2 regions of the Lottiidibacillus patelloidae genome follow, and region 2 is predicted to be linked to the other one. Evidence: a T-box and tRNA genes for the amino acid it is inferred to sense, from the RefSeq annotation. Region 2 holds a T-box; the other holds one or more tRNA genes.
What was found. The T-box of region 2 lies ahead of trpS (tryptophan--tRNA ligase). A T-box ahead of a tRNA ligase gene usually reads a tRNA of that ligase, here a tRNA-Trp.

Region 1 (8,776 bases), 240 kb from region 2:
AAACGATATGTTTCGCTGTGATGCTGTAGCCATCCCTCGTTAATACAGAAACATCTTCACCATTTTCTTCAATATTTACCGCAACCGTCTTTTCAAATAATAGACAGCCCTCTTCCTTCATGAGCTGGATGAGGTGCGCGAGATATTTCAGTGGGTGAAATTGCGCTTGTCCCTTCATAGAGAGTCCTTTTGTGATTTTTATATTAAACGGAATTTGATCAACTAGCTGTCCATCAATGTGCAGTTTTTGATACGCTTCGTATTCTTTTTCTAGTTTGCTAGCGTATTCCTCCGTCGTCGCATATAAAAATGCATCTTCTGTTTCGAATTCACAATCAATGTTTTGCTCTTGCACTGTATCCTTGATGAACTGTAGCGCTTCCATATTCGCTTCATAATATAGCCTTGCTTTGTTAACGCCAAAATGAGTAATGTACTCATCATAAATTAAGTCGTGCTGCGCCGTTATTTTAGCAGTCGTATGCCCTGTCGTTCCGTTCAACAGTTGATCCGCTTCAATTAAAGCGACCTTTTTGCCTTCTTTCATTAAAAGATACGCTGTCGTAATGCCGGTAATCCCACCACCGACAATAACGACATCCGCATGAATATTTTCCTGTAGCTGATTGAACGTCGGAATATCCGTGCCTTCGATCCAGTAGGATATTGGGGATTTAGGTAGTTGTTCTGCTTGTGCATTTTCTTCTTTCATTTGTGCCCTCCATTAAAAACAAAGATGCTTTAGTTTTTGTAGAAATGGAGGGAAACATTCATACTTATTTAAGTTTACGTAAACTCATCACATATTCATCTTCGACTGGCCACCATCAACATTCCAGCTTGCACCTACGACCCATGAGGCTTTATCAGAAGCTAGAAATGTCACAACATTTGCTACTTCTTCCACTGTTCCAAAGCGTCCAGCTGGTATTTCATCTTTTACAAATTGCTTAATCTGATCAGGGTTTTCGTTTAGACGTCTTTGCCAATTACCTGTTGGGTGTAGGATTGAGCCAGGCGCGACACTATTTACGCGAATGCCATCATTAATGACTTCATCGGCAAAGGATTTTGTGAAGCTAATTAATGCTGCCTTGGCATTGTTATACGTTACTTTCCCACCACTTTCACGGCCGAAAATCGAGGTGATATTAATAATGACTCCTTGTTGCTGTTTCTTCATTTCAGTGGCAGCTAGTTTACTTAAGTGGACCGCAGAATAATAATTTAACTCCATTGCCCGCTCGAAATCTTCCATTTCTGTTTTCATCACAGTACTACCGTTACTTCCACCGGCATTGTTAATAAGAATATCTATTCCACCATGTTCTTCGAGGAACGTTGAAACTAACGCTGTCCGCTCTGATTCGCTTGTGACATCACACTGATAGGTATAAATGGAAGGGTAGTTTGCCTTCGCTTCCTCTAAAGCTTCTCCTCCTCTAGCGGCAATGCCAACAATTGCCCCTTCTGCAAGAAATGCTTTTGCTATTCCTTCTCCAATTCCCTTTGATCCTCCAGTAACTAATACCTTCTTTCCAGTTAAGCCAAGATCCAAGTTGCTCATCCTTTCTAATATTTCCTAGGTTTTATGTATGCTAGTTAAATTTACGACACTTTTTTCTATTAAATTCTAAAAATACGACATACCAACTTTGCAAATCTCTCATCATCTATTTCTTCATTTTTCATCACACCGTTTTCCCAACTTCTAAAATAGGTATTCGTGAGGACTGTTCTTCCTCTTTCTGTGAAGTATGAAACCAATGGATGTTTATTAAAGGGAGACTGTTCATGCTCAAAAATAATATCTTTTATTTTATTTAATTCATCCATACTTTCGATTGGCGTATCTACATTAAATGCATAGCCAACTTTCCAGTCCGTGTATTTATCTTTTATCTTCATCTCAAACAGATATCTGCCTGCTTGCCTATCTAACCCCTTTATTTTAAACTCGCCATTCATTGACTTCACTGTTTCTCCACTTAGCGGCACTGGCTTTAAAGGTAAATTCCCGCCAAAGCCAGAATCAATGATATAAGACTTATTCTGATGACTAAGTAGAATTGTGACATGTGTATCCCCTATTGGTTGAAACTGTTCATTTTCTTTGTCATAAACATTTCCGCTTAACAAGTTTACATGAAACCCGTTCTCTCTTAAAAAGAGATATAATAAAGGATTTATTTCGTAGCAAAGACCTCCTTCATTATTTACTAAGACCTTATTCACTAAGTATTCATTTGAGATTTCAATTTCCCTATTATCAATCACTACCAAATTCTCAAAAGGTATCGTTTGTGAAGTTTTCACTAATATGTAAGCGAGCTTTTCAAAAGTAATTTCTTCGTTTTCAGAAATTCCAATTCTTTTTCGGAATAATGAATTGATGTTCAAGTGCAACACTCCTTCTTAATAAAGACGATGTTGGTTTTGCGTTAGCCACCTGTATATCATTTTATTCCACACAAAACGCTCATTTGCCTCTTTTTGCTAAGTAAAAAACTACTTATAATGCTGCTTTCCAACATTAATAAGTAGTTTCAATTTTACAGTACTGTGCTATTTATCTTCTCTTAATAAATAATCATTTCCATCTTGGTCATAGAAAGCGAACATTGTGCCATATGGCATTCTCATCATATCACCGACCTTTACATCGTTTTGCTTCATTTTCTCATATGCTGACTCAATATCCGTTGTACTAAAAAGTATGGATGGATGTGACACTTTAGAAGGTTGTTGTTGCTGCATCGCCACTTTCGAATAAAGAATTAACGTCGTACCATTACTATCACTTGGTCCGACCTCAATCCAGGAAAAGTCAGGTCCCATTGGCTGTTCCAGCTTTATTTCAAACCCGACTTTATTTAACCAAAAGTCCTTTGCTTGTTCTTGGTCCTCGACATAGATAGATACTTTTGCAATTTTATTTATCATCTAATCACTCCTTAGGTTACATATTAAAATTATACTATTACGCAATTGATTTTGCATTTTTGTCTATGTTATGTAAGCACATCTCCTTCGTATACATCTTTCATCATCGCTACGTGTCTATTATATACCTTCGACTATTATTAATCTGAGACAATTATGTCATCTCTTACTAAGGAAGGAAATTGACATAGATTCATATCTATCATAAGCTTCAATTAATAGTTTAAAGGAAATTTATAGAATGAAAGGATGAACCAAATGAATATAGAATCAAATATTTCAATGAAAGAAGAAGCAATCGCTTTTTTGAAACTCGTCGTAGCTGGGAACATTCGTGATGCATTCAAGCGGTACACAAGCGCTGATTTATGTCATCACAACCCTTATTTCCATGGTGATGCAGAATCACTCATCGTTGCAATGGAGGAAAATCATGTAGATGCCCCTAACAAGATTTTTGAAGTTAAGCTTGCGTTGCAAGAAGGTGATAGAGTTGTTGTATATTCGCATGTGAAGCAAAATGCCGATGATATCGGAGCAGCTATTGTCCATATCTTCCGCTTTGAAAATGACGAAATCGTTGAAATGTGGGATGTCGGCCAACAAATCCCCGAAAATTCTCCGAATGAGAATGGGATGTTTTGATTAACTTCAACAAATGTGTAAAACAAAAAAACACTCACAAAGTGAGTGTTTTTGTATTAGTTTGATACCGGTGGCCGGGGTCGAACCGGCACTCCAGAGGAACACGATTTTGAGTCGTGCGCGTCTGCCAATTCCGCCACACCGGCATATTACTATAGTTATTACTATATCGGACAAGATATAACTTAACATCTTAATAGAGCTATGTCAACTAGAGTTTTCCTACCTCAATAGCTCCACTCAATTCGAAGATTTAATTATAGCAACACTACTCCGTTATACTTGCTTTCTGGAATGACCTTCTTGCTTTTCTTTCACTCATTAAAAACATCAAGATTCCAATAATAATGACTCCACCACCAATGACCTGTGTCCACAATACCATTTCTCCTAATATATAATACGCTAATATCGAAGCACCAATTGGCTCAAAAAGTATACTCATCGAAATTGTAGAAGTACTTAACCACTTCAACGACCAATTAAATAGCGTATGCCCTAGTAACGTCGGCACAATAGCAAGCAATACAAAATAAAGCCAATCAGACTGTGGATATGGATAAAGTTCATATTGAAGTGTAACCACATATAAAAATAACGTGAACGTACAAATACCATAGACAACAAATGTATACGTAATAAGTGATAACCTTTTACGGACTGTCTGCCCAAATAATAAATATGCTGTAACCATCGCACAAGCGAGTAACGCTAAAAAGTCTCCATATAAAGCCATACCACTTATAGCAAAATCGCCCCAACTAACAATAATACTTCCACTTATTCCTAGAGCTCCACTTAGTATTGCTTGAAGCTTAAGCTTTTCTTTGAAGAAAAGGTATGTTCCTACGAAAGCAAAGATCGGCTGTAATGTAACTAATACCGTTGAACTTGCAACAGATGTGTAATTCAATGATTCAAACCATAAAATGAAATGAAATGCTAAAAATACACCAGAGACTGCTGAAAATAGCCAATCTCGTTTTGTTATAAGTTTAAGTTCATGACGATATTTTATTAAAAATAAAGGCAGCATAATTACTACGGAAAAAAATAAACGATAAAAAGCAATGACAGGAGCAGGTGCAGAAGAAAGCTTTACTAAAATTGCTGAACTTGATACAGCAATTACACCAATTGCTAACATGAAATAAGGGTTTATTTTTGGTTGGTTCATCATATTTAACCTCGCGCATTTTTTATATTCTAGTTGTAAGTATATATGAAATTTGTAAAAACGAAAGAATTAAAGTCTATTAATATATGTAGGTATCTTTTATTTAGCTCGAAATAGCTAGTAACCCTTTCTATAACAAGAAAAACGACACACAATAAGTTATGTCGTTAGATCACTTAACTATGGACTTGAATTTAGCATGATAGCGAAAAAGTATTATCCACTTACTTTTTCACTAAGACACCATTTCCATCAAAAATTAATTCATTTGCTGGAACTGGCTTTAAAAATAAATATCCTTGCCCAAGTTCACACAATTCACCTTTTAAGAAACTTAAATCATCTTCTGTTTCTATTCCTTCTGCAACTGTGCTTATATTTAAGTCATTCCCTAATTTAATTATATTTTTTATAATAGAACGCTTTTTCTCTGATCTCATCATATCTATTACAAATGAACGATCAATCTTAAGTTCATCGATAGGTAGATTTACTAAGACACTTAGGCTTGAATAACCTGTGCCAAAATCATCTAAAGATATTTTGACTCCGAGCTCTTTTAGTTCGTGAAATACTTCTATCGTTTCATCTGGTGAAATAAGTAAACTCTCAGTTATCTCAAGTATTAAATATTGTGGCGGGAGTTTCGTTTTCAAAAGGGCATCTTTTACGGTTTGCACAAAGTTTATATGCTTAAACTGAATCACTGATACATTTACAGAAACAGTAATTGGATGACCTTCATCAAACCATTTTTTGGCTTGTTGGCATGCTTCTTCTAGCACCCACTTACCAATTTGAATTATTGTCCCATTATTTTCAGCAATAGGAATGAATTCCATTGGTGAAATAAATCCTTCTGATTTATCATTCCATCTAAGTAAAGCTTCAACTCCAACTATATTTTGCTTCATTAGATTTACCTTTGCTTGATAGTACATTTCCAACTCATTGTTAGCTAGCACTTTTTGGAGCCTATCTTCCAATAATAAGGTTCGATTACTTGCATTACGTAATGTAAAGTTATAGTATACATATGCTCCTGCGTTCGTTTTCTTTGAAGAGACACAGGCTAAACTAGCTGCTGTTATTAAGTATTCTGGTTTTAGCTCTTCCACTTCATTTGAACATACTATTCCGATTTTAGGTGTAAGATAAACCTCACGGCCATTTAACAATGTTACAGGATTAGATAAGCATGTAATAATATCATTAACGATACTTTCTGTTTTTTCTCTATTTGTATTCCTAAGCAAAATAATAAACTCTTGGCTAATATAACGATAAAGATAACTTTGTATACCAAGAAGATCAATTAATCGTTTACCTACTTCTTTTAACAGTTGATCTCCTGAATTATGACCTAATGTATCATTAATTTCCTTTAATCGTCCTACATCTAAAAATAATAAAGAAAATCCTTCATTACCTTCTTTTGCATTCAGACAGGTTTCATGTAAATCTTCCTCTAACTTAAATCGGTTTTTCAAGCCACTAATTGAGTCATGATATGCCATGTACTCTAGCTTTACTTCAGCTTCCTTTTTGGAAGTAATATCTATAACAGACCCACATACCATAAATGGTTTTCCACTTTTATTAATAATTGGTATTGCGTAACTTTCAATCCATCTAGTCTCACCATTATTAAGTCTTATTCGAAATTCAATCTTACTGTTTTCCCCATTCAAATACTTTGTTTCATGCGCTTTTACTCTATCCTTATCTTCTTTTACTACATTTTCAAACCAAAAATCTGGATTTTCTTCAAAGTCTTTTTGATCAGCTCCATAAAGTCGAGCAATACCTTCTGCTACAAAAACTCTTTCTGGATTAAAAAGACGGACCCAAAACATTGCATTTGGGCTTTTTCGAAATGCTTCAAGGATGTTCACTCTTCGTTGCACTATATCAACTAAATAACAAAAAAGGACGGAAATAGTAAAGAAAAATACAGCAAAAAATACCGTATTAATTAGAGAGGTATCTGAGAAAATTAATATACTAAATAAGACATGTGACCCTGTGACCATTCCTGAAATAATAATCCCTGATTTAAAGCCTCTAATATAAGCAACAACGAGTATCGATAAAATATTTGCCATCCATATTGCTTCAACACGATTCTCAAAAATAAAACCATCTATTATTATAGAAGCTAAGATAAAAAGTGCAGAGAGTGGATAGGCAATGGCTTTTAGTTTTAATTTTTCTAAAACCATTGTGCACACCCTTTCTAGGAGAATATATTTTTATATTCTATCACATATTGTAAAAAAAAGGGGAAATTTGAATCGCTTTACAAATATAATAAACACGAAAAAACCAACATACATAATGTATGTTGGTTGGTCATTTAAGTATGGTGCCGAGGGCCGGACTTGAACCGGCACGGTAGTCACCTACCGCAGGATTTTAAGTCCTGTGTGTCTGCCAATTCCACCACCCCGGCAAATATATTTGGCAGTATTAAAATTTTGGAGGCGGCAACCGGATTTGAACCGGTGATAAAGGTTTTGCAGACCTCTGCCTTACCACTTGGCTATGCCGCCATCTTGGAGCGGAAGACGAGGTTCGAACTCGCGACCCCCACCTTGGCAAGGTGGTGTTCTACCACTGAACTACTTCCGCGTATGGCTGGGCTAGCAGGATTCGAACCTACGCATGACGGAATCAAAATCCGTTGCCTTACCGCTTGGCGATAGCCCAAAATTTTAAAAATTAAAGGGCGAGTGATGGGAATCGAACCCACGAATGTCGGAACCACAATCCGATGCGTTAACCACTTCGCCACACCCGCCATTGTATTATTAATTATTTAATTTAAATTATGGCAGGGGCAGTAGGAATCGAACCCACACTGAAGGTTTTGGAGACCTTAGTTCTACCTTTAAACTATGCCCCTTTAATAACTAATTATTAAAAGTGGTGGAGGGGGGCAGATTCGAACTGCCGAACCCGTAGGGAGCGGATTTACAGTCCGCCGCGTTTAGCCACTTCGCTACCCCTCCGTTAAGAAAGACAATTAATATTATATATTCATTCTTTAATAATGTCAACAATAACTTTATTAAAGATGCCGGCAAGAGGACTTGAACCCCCGACCTACTGATTACAAGTCAGTTGCTCTACCAACTGAGCTACACCGGCATATGAATAAATGGTGGCTCGGGACGGAATCGAACCGCCGACACGAGGATTTTCAGTCCTCTGCTCTACCGACTGAGCTACCGAGCCATAACAATATATGCATTATGCTAATAAACAGTGATTGCAATCTAAAAATGGCGGTCCCGACCGGGATCGAACCGGCGATCTCCTGCGTGACAGGCAGGCATGTTAACCGCTACACCACGGGACCATTTGGTTGCGGGGGCAGGATTTGAACCTACGACCTTCGGGTTATGAGCCCGACGAGCTACCGAACTGCTCCACCCCGCGATAATATTAAGTTAAAATGGTGGAGGATGACGGGATCGAACCGCCGACCCCCTGCTTGTAAGGCAGGTGCTCTCCCAGCTGAGCTAATCCTCCAATATATATATGGTGACCCGTACGGGATTCGAACCCGTGTTACCGCCGTGAAAGGGCGGTGTCTTAACCGCTTGACCAACGGGCCACAAAAAACCTTGTGGCGGAGAGCGAGGGATTCGAACCCTCGAGACAGCGTTAGCCGCCTACACGATTTCCAATCGTGCTCCTTCGACCACTCGGACAGCTCTCCAAATGGCTCCACAGGCAGGACTCGAACCTGCGACCGATCGGTTAACAGCCGATAGCTCTACCACTGAGCTACTGTGGATTAATTTAATGCCTGGCAACGTCCTACTCTCACAGGGGGACAGCCCCCAACTACCATCGGCGCTGAAGAGCTTAACTTCCGTGTTCGGTATGGGAACGGGTGTGGCCTCTTCGCCATCATTACCAGACATATTTTAAAGACAAGATGAATTATACCATGATAGTTTACACTTAGACAATGGTATTTTCTTGTAATAAAAAGGAACATCG
Region 2 (8,776 bases):
TAATTCATGATCTTCACCTTCGTCAGAATCACCAATGATTGCGTTAACATTCTTGATTGGTGACATGATGAAAGCGTATGGAGATAATGTATCTTGGTGTAAAGCTTTCTTCCAAGCATAAAGGAAATCGTTAGCAGTTACAGGAGTACCATTGCTCCATACTGCGTCTGTACGTAAGTTAAAAGTGTAAGTCATTCCATCTTCACTAATGTCAACAGATTCAGCTACACCTGGAGTTGGAGTGTTTTCCCAGCTCATGCGGTATAAACCTTCAAATACGTTGTTCATTACAGTGAATGAAACAGCATCAGTAGCTTGAGTAGTATCCATTGAAGGAATCTCAGAACCACCTAATAAGTTTAAAACTTGCTCATCGTGTAATTCAGAAGCGTCTGGAGCTACAAATCCTGTAGTGTCTCCATCTTCTTCTGGATCATCAGTACCGTTATTTTCTTCGTTTGTACCTGGCTCGTCTGTTCCGTTTTCGTTAGGTGTTTCTTCTTTGTCGCCACCACAAGCAGCTAGAAGTAAACTCATAACTAGTACTAGAACAGCAAAAATTGACCATTTTGCTTTCATGAGTAAATACCCTCCTCTATTTTAAAAACCTTTTCGGTGAAACCATTTTTTATTTTGTCTCACCTACAATTGTTATTATACAAGTTTTCAAAACATTTTGCATTCATTTTTTTTATACTTTTGTGACAAATGCTTTATTTATTACGTTTATGTTACGTAAATTAGGTCTTTTTACCCATATAAATTCACTTTTGTAATTAGTTTTTATTGTTAAAATTTTCAGTTATATATTCAAAATCCCCTATTTAATCAGGTTAAGTTGTCCTATATTATTCTTTTCACTATAATGACAATAACTTAACTTTTACAAAACGGAGGATATTATGAAAATACAATTGAAACGAGCTCTTTACTTAACAATAATAAGTACATTATTGGGTAGCCTATTTTTATTGTTTACAGCAAATGAAAATTTATTTACAGCTTTTATAAATAATTTATTTATGATTTCATTAGTTTTAATAATAGTAGGTGGTACGCTGTTCGTAATTCAGGGTGGCCTTTTCACTGCTATTAATTATTCCTTTAAACGTGTATATAAAAGTATTACTCGCAAAGGAAAGTATTTAGCCGAGCTAGAAGGAGAAAATACGAATGATAATGAAATTAAAAGGTTATCCTTTACATATATGCCTGCTATGATTATCTCGGGTATTTTCTTATTTATCGTTACTATGTTTCTTGCTTATTCAGCAATATAAATTAAATGTTGCATATTTTTCCATACTCTCATATAATAATTAAAAATTAATGAAAAACATGCGTTGATAAAGAGTAGTACATTATATTTCCTACTTTTAGAGAGCTAGTGGTTGGTGGAAACTAGTAGTAGAACATAATGGAATGGACTTTTGAGCATTTAAACCGAAAAGATATTCTTAGTAGGCTTTAACGGAACGTTCTACCGTTACATAGAACACTGTATTCCTTCTATTGAAGGAGTTTAGCAAAGTGACTTGTCTCAATTTGAAACAAGTAACAAGGGTGGTACCACGGTCCAATCGTCCCTTTATAGGATGATTGGGCCTTTTTATATGCAAAAAATGAAAAGGAGTTGTTTTTTATGTCTGTTATATTTTCAGGTATTCAACCTTCTGGAACATTAACAATCGGAAACTATTTAGGAGCATTAAAAAATTTCGTAACTTTGCAAGAGGAACATGATTGTTTATTTTGTATAGTTGACCAACATGCCATTACAGTTACTCAAGACCGTCTTGAATTAAGGAAAAACATCCGAAGCTTAGCTGCATTATATTTGGCAGTCGGTATTGATCCAGAAAAAGTAATTTTATTTATTCAATCTGAGGTACCAGCTCACGCTCAATTAGGCTGGGTAATGCAATGTGTCGCTCACGTTGGAGAACTAGAACGTATGACACAATATAAAGATAAGTCTTCAGGAAAAGATGGTGTTTCAGCTGGTCTATTAACTTATCCGCCATTAATGGCAGCTGACATATTACTTTATAATACTGATATTGTTCCAGTTGGAGATGATCAAAAGCAACACCTTGAGTTAACTCGAGATTTAGCAGAGCGCTTTAATAGGAAACACAATGACATTTTTACAGTACCTGAAGTTTTCATTCCAAAAGTAGGTGCGCGAATTAAGTCATTAGTAGAGCCTACAAAGAAAATGAGTAAGTCAGATGATAATAAAAAATCATTTATTTCAATGTTAGATGATGAAAAGACAATTATGAAAAAGATCAAAAGTGCACAAACAGACTCTGATGGTATTGTTAAATTTGACGTAGAAAATAAACCTGGCATTTCAAACCTATTAACAATTTATTCTGCTTGTTCTGGAAAATCTATTGAAGAACTAGAACAATTATATGTTGGGAAAGGTTACGGAGATTTTAAAAACGATGTCGCAGAAGCAGTAATAGCCGAGCTAAAACCAGTTCAAGAAAGATATAATACACTAATTAATTCTGACGAACTTGATCGAATCCTCGATGCAGGTGCTGAAAAAGCTAACCGAAGAGCATACAAAATGATGAAAAAAGTTGAAAAGGCGATGGGTTTAGGAAGAAATAGAAAGTAACGGGTTGGCATATGCCGATCCGTTTTTTCATATTTTAGATGAATAAGAAGAAAATCACTAAGCTACTAAATCCAAATTTTTATATGGAGGTGGCAATGATGTGTAAAAAATGTAAATATACATTACCAAATAAAATGGAAATAGAAGAACCTCTTCCTAACAATTCTCTAGAACTGAAGCGAGAGGATATCAGTATGCAAAAGCAAAGGTATATAAAAATGCTACTAACACCATATACTGCAGCAATAACGACAAATAGAGTAAAAAACGAAAATAATGCTAATCTAAGCAACGGTAATCAACACTCAAGTAACGATAAATATGAAAAAACAAAAAAGAACAAAAATATTGAAACAAATGAAGACAGTAAAAAAAGAAAAGACAGTAAAACTAATGTAGAAAACGATAACTTCTTCTCCACCTATCTTCAATATATAAGGGATGATAATAATTTAGAGAATAAAGTTGCCTTATCTGTTCATGAGATAAATAGTAAAACATCTATCCAAAATAGTAGAGGTCATTCTACAACTAAATCTAGAGAATTAGACAAATTGAAAGGAAAGTTTGATGCTACTTCATTAAAAATAGAGAGTGAAAACCACAATAAAACTCAAATAAAGAAAGAGGGGTTGGATAGTTTGGATAGTAAAGAAGAAAGTCGGGAAGAGAAATCTAATCCGAATTATGGTTTCAAAATTACTAGTGGTTTTGAAAAAGAAATACCTAATAAAGACGTTTTATCTTCGTCTAATATTATTAAAGCTCTGCGAATGCTAGCTAAACCAGAATGTTCAATAAGTCTAGAAGGAGAAGTATTTTTATCAGAAGCAGCTTCGGAAATAACTTCTACTATTAACGACATATCAATCATTGCATGCGAATTTGTTCCAACTCGATTCATACCAAATAGTTATAAAGTTTGTAAAGGAAAGCTTTACGTACAATGTGAGATTCACAAAACGATTGAATACACTTCAGCTACTAAGCAAAGAAATGATGGTTCTATTCTTACGAAGAAACAACAAAAAATGGATATCCCCTTTCAGTTCTGTACTACAGTAACATTCCCTGAAAGTCGCTCCCCTCTATTATCATTACTAGATCAGCAGTCATTTACGTTTTTAAATGAAGATAAATATAGTAATGAAACAAACAGGAAAGTAATTAGAAATAAAATTGAATATAATGAACCAATACAATTTGAATTAATATCAGCTATGTTCCATGAAGCAACTAATATCTCTGACTCAAAAAAACAAAGTGAAAATGAAAATTTTCGTTCATTTCATTCAACTTTTTCTGTAGATGTGCAGATAGGTATTCTTCAACTACAAAAAGTAAAACTTGAAATGGGCGTCGTGGAGAACGATTAGTAAATAAAGAGATATTCCTAAACAAAAAAAGCAACACTTTTGTTGCTTTTTTAATTTACCCGCTCTTCTTGTTCAAATTGCCAAAGTTTTTCAAAGAATGGTTGTCCCTTAATAATGCTTCGACAATACGCATCATGTTTTGCACTCCATCCTTTTTGTACATCGTTATATAATTCATTCCACATATCTTCCGCATTCATCGTTTGGCTTTCAGCATATTTTTCAGGTTTCCATTCTGTATACCAATATCGAACCTCAGCGATATTTTCTGCAGAGTATAATTGATCTAAAGCCATAAATAAAAGTTGTTTAAGTTGACGCTCTTTTCTAGTTAGGCCTGCCATTGTATCTGGAGCAGGAGATAGTATATGGTATTCTCTTAATCCTTCTTCTTGAAAATCATAGTAATCAACTGGGTCGGCGTTTTCTGTCATATCATACACTAGCTGTGCCTGACGAGGTATAATTCTACTTTTTCTAATCGGTAGACGGTACCCCATTGTATCGACTGCTAAAATTCCAATACCATCGGTAATTAAGAAACAATATTCAAGTTGTATTCTCTGATGATTTTTTCTAGCATAAGCCTTTTGATAAATATCATCTAGTAAGGCTTGAGGTATTTCCGCTAAATCATTTTCGATATAGTTAAATAGACAACGATCGATTTTTAATATTGGTACTTGATCGAGAAGTTCAATAGAATCAGTTTTACGCCACTCATGGAATTCACACACATTATATCCATTTTCTTCTCCTTCAAACCAATTTACCCATACATCGTGTAAATATAACATGGCTTAAACCCCTCACTTTTCCTAGCGTATGTAACATTCAGTATAGTCAGGAGGGAATGATTTTATTCCATTAAAGACCATTTGTTAAATAATTTTCCTAGCTGATTACCATTCCCATTTACGTCCATAGATACTAAACCAAATTAAGATAACCCCTACGGGAAAAAAGTAGCACTCTATTTTATAGCTAATAAATATTAAGTATTCCGTAAAAGTCAGACCTGTTGTTATTAAGTTTAAATAAGCAATAATACTTATGCCCCCAATACAAGCTAGTCCAAAACCAAGTAATAATAAAAAAAAACGCAAGATCATAACTTGTACAACAAGAAGGGAGTTTTCTTTTCTACCATTTGTTTTCCCCCTTTTCTTCTTTTTATAACTACTTATATGAAACTTCTATAAAAATAGGACAACTTATTTCATTTTGTATGTTGATAATGACAGTAATTCTTCACTTTTTTTATTAAGTAAATCAGCAGTTTTATAATGAGTATTCTGTTTAATGATCGACTTTACAATGTCATAGCCAATGCTATATCCAATCCATTTCGGCAGCTTTGATTCATTTCCATACAAGAATGAATGATGATTTTTTTTGCCAATTAAGTTTAAATTATTTTTCATAGTGCTTTCCCAAAAACGTTTCAGCACTTTTTTATTGTAACGATTACACCATGGAGCTAAATGCTTTGCTCCCACATATTCCTCTACTGCAAATTCGGCTAAACCTTCTATTAATAAAGAGTCAAGCAAACTAAAGTCAGGTAAATCTTTTTTACTGTGTTTTAGTCGGCAAACGTGATGGTATTCATGTGTAATTACTGCAAGTAAGCCTTTTAACGAGACTTTAGCGCTTAAAAAAATAAATGTTTTATCTGAGAATCCTAATCCGCACTTCCATCCTAATTCTTTTAGTAAATCAGTATTTCCTTCGTCAATCGGAAGCAAAAACACATTAACACTCGGCCCATTCCATTCTTTTTTAAGTTTCTTAAGTTGTGCCGCAACTACTTTTTCTACTTTCTTTTGGGTAAGAAAAGTTATGAAGTTGCTTATTTGATTACTATCTTTTGTTTGAAAAAGTCCGTGTGATTGGAGGTATTCAAGAATTTCATACGAGTTTACACCAGGGAAGTAATCCGTTAGAGGAACAATTAGCTTGTCATGTAAAAGTGTCTTACCTGAAGTGAAAATACTACGGTTTTCAAGGCTATTATCTAAATCTTTAAGCCATTTTTTCGTGTTTACGATATTCATATAAATCAACTCCCTTCCATTCAAATTATGAAATTGAAAGAGTTGAGGTCACAAAAAAAGCTATTGAGATAGTGGAAATATCTCAATAGCTTTCTTGTCTTAATTAAATTTTTTAAAGACGATTGTTGCGTTATGTCCACCGAAACCTAAGGAATTACTCATCGCAACGTTAACGTCGCGCTTACGAGCTTCGTTTGGAACGTAATCTAAATCACATTCTTCATCGGGAGTTTCGTAGTTAATTGTTGGCGGTAAAATTCCTTCATGTATCGCCTTTGCAGTAAAGATTGCTTCTATACCACCAGCTGCTCCAAGTAAATGTCCGGTCATTGATTTTGTTGAACTAACTGCTAGTTTATATGCATGGTCTGAAAATACTGATTTAATAGCCGCCGTTTCAAACTTATCATTATATTCCGTACTTGTACCATGGGCGTTAATATAATCTACTTCGTTAGGATCAACGTTTGCGTCATCCAAGGCCATCTTCATTGCTCTAGCTCCACCTTCACCTTCAGGAGCTGGCGATGTAATGTGATGAGCGTCACCAGTAGATCCATACCCTACGATTTCAGCATAGATTTTCGCACCACGTTTTTGTGCAGATTCAAGCGACTCGAGTATCACTACACCTGCACCTTCACCCATTACGAATCCATCACGATTTTTATCGAACGGTCTACTAGCTGTTTTCATATCTGGATTTAAAGATAAAGCTGTTGCTTGAACGAAGCCAGCAACGGACATATTGGTAATTGGCGCTTCTGTTCCTCCCGTAATCATTACATCAGCGTCCCCACGCTGAATTGCTTTAAAGGCATCGCCAATTGAGTTTGTTCCAGAAGCACAAGCAGTTACAGTACAAGAATTAATTCCTTTTGCTCCTAATGCAATAGAAACTTGTCCTGAAGCCATGTCCGGAATCATCATTGGCACAAAGAATGGTGATACACGACGGTACCCTTTGTTAAGGAACTTATGGAATTGCTCCTCATACGTTTCCATTCCTCCAATTCCAGAACCTATCCAAACACCAACGCGAGTAGCATTTTCTTCATTAATAACTAAATTCGCATCTTTCACTGCCTGAATCGAAGCTGCCATCGCATATTGAGTAAATTTATCCATTTTACGGGCATCTTTCTTTTCCATGTATACAGATGGGTCAAAGTCTTTAAGTTCTCCAGCAACTTTTACTGGAAAATCCTCAGCGTTTACGCGAGTTAATGGACCAATTCCTGATTTACCATTTTTAATATTCTCCCAAGTTGAACCAACGTCATTTCCAAGTGGTGTTACAGCACCTAGCCCTGTTACAACTACTCTTCTATTTTCCATGCTAATTCCACCTTTCATTATTTTCCCCAGCGAAGTGCAACCGCACCCCAAGTTAATCCTCCACCGAAACCGACAAGGATTACTACATCTCCATCTTTTATTTTACCATTTTCAACTTCTTCAACTAAAGCCATTGGGATAGAGGAAGATGATGTATTACCATATTTCTTAACTGTATAAGACATTTTTTCCTCTGGCAAATCTAGACGTTGTCTTGAAGCTTCCATAATACGAATATTAGCTTGATGAGGTATTAAGAAATCAACATCTTCTTTTTGTAAGCCAGCTTTTTCAATCACATTTAATGAAGACTCTCCCATTTGTCTTACAGCAAACTTAAACACTTCTCTACCGTTCATTTGAACAAATTCATCTTGATAAAGATGCTTTGCACCAGATCCGTCTGATCCTAATTCGAATGAAAGAATTCCATTCCCTTCAGAAACTTCACCAATAACAGCAGCACCAGCTCCATCACCAAATAAAACAGCTGTATTGCGATCTTCCCAATCTAAGATTTTTGATAGTTTTTCAGAACCAACTACTAGTACATTTTTATAAGTTCCTGTCTCAATAAATTGTTTGGCAGTTATCATTCCATACATAAACCCAGAACAAGCAGCACTAACATCCATCGCTGCAGCTTTTCTAGCTCCTAAACGATCTTGAATAAGGCAAGCTACTGATGGAAAGGGCTGATCGGGTGTAACTGTTGCTACTAAAATTAAATCTAAATCTTCTGCTGATATATTTGCGTCTTTTAATGCTTTTTCCGCAGCAAAAAATGCCATATCTGATGTGTCAATATCATCTGCAGCTATTCTTCTTTCTTCAATACCTGTTCTTGTACGAATCCATTCATCGGATGTATCTACCATTTGTTCTAATTCTTGATTTGTTACTATCCTTTCAGGAACGTATTTTCCTATTCCAATAATCCCTGCATTCATATTAAGAACCCCTTTGTATCAGTTTCTATTACTTATTATTATGACTTGGTACTAATATAAATGATAATCGTCATTTTGTCCAATCAATAAATCCCTATACACATATATTAAGTACTAAGGGGTTCAACCTATATTCAATGAACTTCAACTGGAGGTGAGTAGTGTGGATAAACAGCAAAAAAATCATTATAATCAACAATTTGAAGACCCTTTTTCTCAGTTAATGTTTGGTGGTGAATTTCCTCCTCCAACGCAAAATCAACCACAAAATATGAATCAACCAGGATCTTTACAAAATTCGTTACAACAACAATTACAAAATGTTGATATTGAATCACTTGCAAACAACATTAATAATATGATGTCATTAGCCAATGAACTTGGCCCAGTCGTTAAACAATTGTCCCCATTACTTGAATTATT

Region 1: it has a tRNA-Trp gene. The T-box ahead of trpS (tryptophan--tRNA ligase) is inferred to sense a tRNA for this amino acid. The anticodon was not compared.

Annotation. Positions count from the first base shown of each region.
Region 1 is NZ_NPIA01000001.1:143-8,918, reverse strand. Features, by position in the region: gene CIB95_RS00125 (FAD-dependent oxidoreductase) at 1-712, opposite strand, end outside; gene CIB95_RS00120 (SDR family NAD(P)-dependent oxidoreductase) at 800-1,558, opposite strand; gene CIB95_RS00115 (arylamine N-acetyltransferase family protein) at 1,627-2,400, opposite strand; gene CIB95_RS00110 (VOC family protein) at 2,566-2,943, opposite strand; gene CIB95_RS00105 (nuclear transport factor 2 family protein) at 3,202-3,588, shown strand; tRNA gene CIB95_RS00100 (tRNA-Leu) at 3,654-3,734, opposite strand; gene CIB95_RS00095 (DMT family transporter) at 3,857-4,765, opposite strand; gene CIB95_RS00090 (bifunctional diguanylate cyclase/phosphodiesterase) at 4,990-6,987, opposite strand; tRNA gene CIB95_RS00085 (tRNA-Leu) at 7,129-7,217, opposite strand; tRNA gene CIB95_RS00080 (tRNA-Cys) at 7,244-7,317, opposite strand; tRNA gene CIB95_RS00075 (tRNA-Gly) at 7,322-7,396, opposite strand; tRNA gene CIB95_RS00070 (tRNA-Gln) at 7,400-7,474, opposite strand; tRNA gene CIB95_RS00065 (tRNA-His) at 7,493-7,565, opposite strand; tRNA gene CIB95_RS00060 (tRNA-Trp) at 7,597-7,670, opposite strand; tRNA gene CIB95_RS00055 (tRNA-Tyr) at 7,692-7,776, opposite strand; tRNA gene CIB95_RS00050 (tRNA-Thr) at 7,843-7,915, opposite strand; tRNA gene CIB95_RS00045 (tRNA-Phe) at 7,927-8,002, opposite strand; tRNA gene CIB95_RS00040 (tRNA-Asp) at 8,051-8,126, opposite strand; tRNA gene CIB95_RS00035 (tRNA-Met) at 8,130-8,206, opposite strand; tRNA gene CIB95_RS00030 (tRNA-Val) at 8,224-8,299, opposite strand; tRNA gene CIB95_RS00025 (tRNA-Glu) at 8,310-8,384, opposite strand; tRNA gene CIB95_RS00020 (tRNA-Ser) at 8,398-8,489, opposite strand; tRNA gene CIB95_RS00015 (tRNA-Asn) at 8,493-8,567, opposite strand; rRNA gene rrf (5S ribosomal RNA) at 8,578-8,694, opposite strand.
Region 2 is NZ_NPIA01000001.1:236,396-245,171, reverse strand. Features, by position in the region: gene CIB95_RS01410 (peptide ABC transporter substrate-binding protein) at 1-579, opposite strand, end outside; gene CIB95_RS01405 (DUF3899 domain-containing protein) at 903-1,280, shown strand; T-box leader at 1,335-1,591, shown strand; gene trpS (tryptophan--tRNA ligase) at 1,643-2,632, shown strand; gene CIB95_RS01395 (DUF7852 domain-containing protein) at 2,728-4,008, shown strand; gene CIB95_RS01390 (YjbA family protein) at 4,059-4,805, opposite strand; gene CIB95_RS01380 (DUF2268 domain-containing protein) at 5,223-6,065, opposite strand; gene fabF (beta-ketoacyl-ACP synthase II) at 6,165-7,403, opposite strand; gene CIB95_RS01370 (beta-ketoacyl-ACP synthase III) at 7,421-8,353, opposite strand; gene CIB95_RS01365 (hypothetical protein) at 8,517-8,776, shown strand, end outside.